DNA from 2 places in the Kribbella sp. NPDC048837 genome. Region 2 is predicted to be linked to the other one. Evidence: riboswitches for the same ligand, from Rfam matches in the RefSeq annotation. Region 2 holds a riboswitch; the other holds the start of a gene.
What was found. A riboswitch is a leader RNA that binds a small molecule or an ion and turns the genes downstream of it on or off. The one in region 2 is predicted to bind S-adenosylmethionine.
Positions count from the first base shown of each region.

Region 1 (3,177 bases), on a different contig from region 2:
CCTACTGGCGTTCGCTGCTCACCACGTAGGTCTCGTACCTCCTGAGCAGTAGGAGGGCCGGCGTTACCAGATGCGCGGAGCCTGCAGGTCCCGCGGGTCGTCGGTGGGCTGACAGCCGTGGTCGGTGTCCTCGTACTCCGACCGCGGTCCACCGGCGGCCAGCGTCCGTACGGCGTTGACGAGACGGTCCACGTGCTCCCGCGTCGTCCCGAGGCCGAGGCTCGCGCGGACCGCCGTACCGTGCTCGGGGGAGTCGGCGAGGAGGTGGCCGACCAGCGGGTGCGCACAGAACTTGCCGTCGCGGACACCGATGCCGTACTCGGCGCTCAGCGCCGCGGACACCAGCGTCGAGCTCAGACCGGCGATGGTGAAGCACACTGTGCCGACCCGGTCCGCGTCCTCACCGAAGATCGAGTACGTCGTGACGCCGGGGACCTGAGCGAGTCCGGTGCGCAGCCGGGCGAGCAGGCTGCGCTCGTGCTGCTCGATCGCGTCCCGGTGCTTGCTGATCGCGGCACACGCCGAGGCGAGGGCGATCGCGCCGATGACGTTGGGGGAGCCGCCTTCGTGCCGCGCCGGGCCAGTCGTCCAGACCACGGTGTCGTTGGTGACCGCGGTGGTCGCGCCTCCGCCGTACAGGTACGGGTCGGCGGCGTCGAGCCAATCGGAGCGGCCGATCAGCGCACCGGCACCGTAGGGCGCGTAGAGCTTGTGGCCGGAGACCGCGACCCAGTCGACATCCAGGGAGGCAATGTCGACCGGGCGGTGCGGGGCCAGTTGCGCGGCATCGAGACAGACCCGCGCGCCATGCGCCCTCGCGACCTTGGCGATCTCCGCGATCGGGAAGATCTCACCGGTCACGTTCGAGGCGCCGGTGATCACTACGAGCAGGGGGCCGTCGGGTGCCGCGCGGAGCGCGTCGGCGACCTTCGTCACGGCGTCGGTCGGGCTCGTCGGTGCCGCCAGGCGAACGGTCCGCTCGCTCGGCCAGGGGAGGAGAGCGGCGTGGTGCTCGGACTCGAAGACGACGACCGTTGCGTCCTGGGGCACTGCGTGGGCCAGGAGGTTCAGTGCGTCGGTGGTCTGGCGGGTGAAGATCACCTGGTCGTCGGCGCGGGCACCGACGAAGGTGTGCACCTCGGCGCGGGCGCGCTCGTACCACTGGGTGGTGATGCGAGACGCGTAGCCGTTGCCGCGGTGCACCGACGCGTACGACGGCAGTGCGGCCTCGACGCTGGCCCGGACCGACTCCAGACACGGCGCACTGGCTCCGTGGTCGAAGTTCGCGTAGTCGGTGACCCGGCCGTCGGCCAGCGGGACCAGCAGGTCCGACCCGACCGTGGCGGGGATGCTGCCGGTGACGAGCCGGGCGACCGTCGGCCGCTGGGTCGTCGTACTGGCCGGCTCGAGGATGGAGAGGATCGACATGCTGCTGCTCCCGGGAAGTCCGCGCTTGCCGAGCGGGGTATCCGCACGGCCTGGTCTTCACCCGGGGCACCCCACCGCGGAGGAGGGTTGCCGGCCAGCAAGCCGGGGCTTCACGCTGACACTCATGACCTGCCGAGAACGGTAACGAACCGGCCACGACCTGCGCCAGCGCCTATCTCATGTGATGAGATAGGCGAACACATCGTGGACACACCCACCGCGATGAGCTTGGCCAATGTGAAGACAGAGGATGAGGATGACCTGGAGAGCACCTGCGGTCGAGCGACCGGACGGTTCGCTGATCGCGCCGGAGCGGGAGTTGCTGCAGGGTTATCTGGATTTCTATCGCACCACGCTGCTGGTCAAGTGCGCGGGCCTGACCGCCGAGCAGTTGGCCGAGCGGCCGTCGTCGCCGTCCAACCTCTCACTGCTCGGTCTGATCCGGCATCTGACCAAGGTGGAGCGGATCTGGTTCCGCATCCACTTCGCGGTGGACCCGGCCGAGCCGGTGTTCCCTCTGGAGCTGGGGAAGGACGCCGACTTCGAGCGCATCGATCCGGCTGAGGCACAGGCGGCGTACGAGGGTTTGATCGCCGAGTGGAAGCTTTCCGACGACGCCGCGGCGGGCCGGTCGCTCGACGATCGCTTCACCTTCGGTGGGACGGAGTCGACGCTGCGGATGATCTACATCCACCTCATCGGCGAGTACGCCCGCCACTGCGGCCACGCCGACCTGGTGCGAGAGCAACTCGACGGAACCACCGGGGCCTGACGAGACCTCCGGCTCTTTTAGGCTCCGGGGCGTGCCGTTCACGCTCGCTCACCCCGCAGCCGTCCTCCCGCTCGTCCGCCGGCCCTTCGTGCCCTCGGCGCTCGTGGCCGGCGCGGTGGCACCCGATCTCCTCTACCTCGACCCGATCTACCGGTTCGCCACCCAGGAGATCGACGGCAACCTCACGCTGACCCTCACGCACAAGTTCTCGTCGGCACTGTGGCTGGACCCGCTGCTGGCTCTAATCCTGCTCGTGGTCTTCAACCTGGTTCTCAAGCGCCCCCTGCTCGCTCTGGCGCCGCCCGCGCTCGCTGCCCGGCTCCAGTCACCCCGGACTCAGCTCCGCCTTCCCTCGCCCTCAGTCCTCCTGTGGACGCTGGTCTCCGCCGCGGTCGGCGCGTTCACCCACGTCCTGTGGGATTTCTTCACGCACCGGGATGCGAGCCGCATCCTCCAGTACGTCAGTACGGTCGCCGGCTGCGTCGTCCTCGCCATCTGGCTCTACCGCTGGTACGGCCGGACCGAACCGCATTCCGTCACTCCCGGTGACCACGTCCCGCCCTGGGCCCGGTACGTCGTACTGGTCGCGGGAGTCGTCCTCGGCGCGACCGGAGTCGTCGTACAGCTGGGCCGGTCCGAGGGCGGTTTCGCGGGCGACGCCGCCGTACGACTGGCCCTGACCGGGCTCGTGTCGGGCGGTCTGGCCACGCTCGGCTGGTACGTCGTCCTGTGGCATGCGGCCCGGTTGCGCAGGAGAGTGGCAGCGCTGTGACGCTACGGATGGGGCAGCGTGATCGGCGTGTGACACGTGGGACTCGAGAGGTAATCGGGGTAGCCTGCTAGACATGGCGACCCGCACGTCTTCCCCGGCGCGGGCGCAGAAGTCGGCAGCCAAACGGCCGGGTACGGCCCGTTCGGCTGCTGGTGGACGCTCCCGTCCGTCAGGCGCCCAGAAGCGTGGGCAGAGCGCGAAGCGC
Region 1 is NZ_JBVJHF010000003.1:714,907-718,083, reverse strand. It holds gene ACZ6O0_RS19015 (prolyl oligopeptidase family serine peptidase) at 1-52, shown strand, start outside; gene ACZ6O0_RS19010 (aminotransferase class V-fold PLP-dependent enzyme) at 64-1,428, opposite strand; SAM riboswitch class IV at 1,445-1,558, opposite strand; gene ACZ6O0_RS19005 (DinB family protein) at 1,685-2,200, shown strand; gene ACZ6O0_RS19000 (DUF4184 family protein) at 2,232-2,972, shown strand.
Region 1: another riboswitch for S-adenosylmethionine. It lies ahead of ACZ6O0_RS19010 (aminotransferase class V-fold PLP-dependent enzyme); the one in region 2 lies ahead of ACZ6O0_RS08390 (GNAT family N-acetyltransferase).

Region 2 (3,177 bases):
CACCGACCGGGACGCGTTCCTCGCGTTCGCCGATCGACACGAGATCAGCGACATCGTCCATCTCGCCGGCTCCATTCCCGACGAGGATCCCGTCCGCTTCTTCCGCACGGACCTGACCGGTCTGCTCAATGCGCTCGACGCCGCGCGCACCTGGGGCGTGCGAAGGTTCGCCGCCGCCAGCAGCCTCGGTGCGTACGTCGGGCGCACCGAGATCCCGTGGCACGAGGAGCTCGCGCTGCCGACCGCGGAGCTGCCGCACCTGATCATCGCGTTCAAGAAGGCCGTCGAGCCGCTCACCACGCACAGCCTCCAGGGCAGTGGTGTCCAACCGGTGGTGCTCCGGATCGGGACCATCTGGGGACCGCTCGTCGATCCGGAGACGCCGTTCTTCCACATCCCGCCGTACATCAGCGCCGTACTCCGCGGCGAGAAGCCGGAGCCGCTGTACGCCGACGACGGCGGCGACTCCTGCTACGCACCGGACGCCGGACGCGCGATCGCGCTCCTCACGACCACGGAGACCCTGCGGCACGACACCTACAACGTGTCCAGCGGACGGCCGTACACGAACCGCGAGTTCGCCGAGGCGCTGCAGGCGATCACGCCCGGTCTGCAGCTCGACCTGCTGCCCGGGCGAGAGGCCGGGCCTGGCGCCGATCCCTATCTCGACATCACCCGGCTGACCCGAGACACCGGCTTCGAGCCGGACTTCGACGTCGCCAAGGCGGTCGCCGACTATGTCGCGTGGCGCGCCGGTAACCCCCGCTGACCGCTTCCCGGAAGGAGCACCACATGCTCGACCCCGCCGTACGCCGCGTCCTCGACAGCACCTCGATCGCCCACCTCGCCACCGTCCTCCCCGACGGTTCACCCCACACCACGCCCGTGTACGTCGGCGCCCGCGGCGACCAGGTCGTCTTCTTCACCGGACCCGGCATGCGCAAAGCCCGCAACCTCCGCCGCGACCCACGACTCGCACTGTCCATCGCCCCCGTCGACAACCCCTTCGAACCCGTCGTCATCCGCGGCCGAGTCGTCGAATGGCTCGAGGGCGACGAGGCCTGGGAGATCGTCGACCAACTAGCCACCAAGTACACCGGCGTCCCCTACCCCCGAGACCACGAACGCGTAGTAGCCGTCATCGACCCCACCCACCAATCAGTCGGCGTCGGCTGAGACCTCAGTCCTCGTGGTGGCGGTGGTGAGAAATGATCTTGGTGGCGCCGGCCGGCTGCTACGGTTTCGGCGTGGTCATGAGTGCCAGCGGATAGCCCCGGCTTGCTGGTCGGCAACCCTCCTCGTGGGTGGGGTGCCCCGGGTGAGGACCTGGTTCGGCACAGGAGTGCCGGGCAAGCCGCGAGTGGGAGGTTCGGGATGGAGTTTCGTTCGGCCACCGCACAGGACGCCGAGAAGGTCGCGTTGCTGCACGCCGACAGCTGGCGCCGGCACTACCGGGGTGCGTACGCGGACTCGTTCCTGGATGGGGACATCGACACCGACCGACGCGCGGTCTGGTCAGCGCGGTTGGCAGCGCCGAGCAACGCCGCCACCATCCTCGCCGAGGACGACGGCCTGCTGGCGGGCTTCGTCCACGCCGAGTTCGACAAGGACCCGCGATGGGGCAGCCTTGTCGACAATCTGCATGTCGACTATCGCCAGCGTCGTACCGGTATCGGCACTCAGCTTCTGGCGCGGGCCGCCCGAGCCGTCATCGACCAGGCGACCAGCAACGCGATGTACCTGTGGGTGCTGCAGCAGAACACCGACGGGCAGCACTTCTACCGAGCGGCCGGAGGCACCCGGGTGGAAACGGCCACCGTGCCGCCACCCGGCGGAGACCCGACCCGCCTCAACGGCACGCCCAAGTGCCTGCGCATGTCCTGGCCCGACGCGTCCCAACTGGCCGGCTCAGTGAAAGCGGATTGAAGCCGACTGGACGAGCACATTCGCCGGTTGAAGGAGTCCACCGGCGGCGGCCTGGTGGTGTTCGGCGGAGTACAGACCGTACGCGCGCTCGTCACCGCGGATCTCGTCGACGAGTACTGGCTCAAGCTCAACCCCGCGGTCGTCGGCCGTGGCGGATCGAAGTTCTCCGACGTGGTCGATCGCAGGACGCTGACCCTGCGCAGTGCGAGGTCCTTCCCCTCCGGGACCGTCGCCTTGGTCTACTCGGCGCACGCCGGCTGAACCAGGAAGGTGGTTGCGACGTAGGGAACTGTGTCTACGCTCGTCGGGGGAGGGCGATGGTGCGGATCCGGCTGCTCGGGGGTTTCGGGGTCGATCGAGGGGGACAACCCGTCGATGGCCAGGTCTGGCGTCTGCGGAAGGCGCGGACGCTGGTCAAGATGCTGGCGTTGACGCGGGATCAGCGGCTGCATCGCGACGTACTGCTCGAGGAACTGTGGCCCGACCGGCCGCCGATGTCCGCGGTCAACAATCTCCATCAGGCACTGCACGTCGCCCGTCGCGCGCTCGCGGGCGAGGCGCCGAGCAACGGTCTGCTCGAACTGCGCGACGACTTCGTGGTTCTGCTCGCGGACGGTCTCGTCGAGGTCGACGTACGGACGTTCGAACGGCTGGCCGCGACGGCGCGGACCAGCGGTGACCTGGGCGACCTCCGGACCGCGGTAGCGGCGTACGGCGGAGACCTGCTCCCCGAGGACCGCTTCGAGGACTGGGCCGACCGTCCACGCTCGGAACTGCGAGCGACCTTCTGCGACCTCCTCGTGGACCTCGCGGAGGCGACCGAGAACGACGTCGAGGCGCTCGATGCGCTCCAACGGGCGCTCGCCATCGACTCGCTCCACGAGCGTGCCGTCCGCGACCTGATGCGGCGTCACGCGGCGATGGGCCGATCATCGGAGGCGTTGGCGCAGTACGAACGCCTCCGCACGGACCTGCGTACGACGTACGGCACCGACCCGGACCCGGAGACGCAACGCGTCTACCGCGACCTCCTGACCGGAGAGGCACCGATCCGGCCCCGCCACAACCTCGCCCCGGTGCTGACGAGCTTCGTCGGACGCGAGCGCGAGATCGCCGACGTACACCGCCTCCTGGAGCGCGGCCGGCTGGTGACGCTCACCGGGGTCGGCGGCGCGGGCAAGACGCGGCTGGCGGAGGAGGCCGCTCGGCGGCTGCTCGACTCGTACGCCGATGGCATCTGGATCGCCGACC
Region 2 is NZ_JBVJHF010000002.1:92,647-95,823, reverse strand. It holds gene ACZ6O0_RS08400 (NAD-dependent epimerase/dehydratase family protein) at 1-769, shown strand, start outside; gene ACZ6O0_RS08395 (TIGR03618 family F420-dependent PPOX class oxidoreductase) at 793-1,176, shown strand; SAM riboswitch class IV at 1,250-1,362, shown strand; gene ACZ6O0_RS08390 (GNAT family N-acetyltransferase) at 1,375-1,926, shown strand; gene ACZ6O0_RS08385 (dihydrofolate reductase family protein) at 1,933-2,187, shown strand; gene ACZ6O0_RS08380 (BTAD domain-containing putative transcriptional regulator) at 2,244-3,177, shown strand, end outside.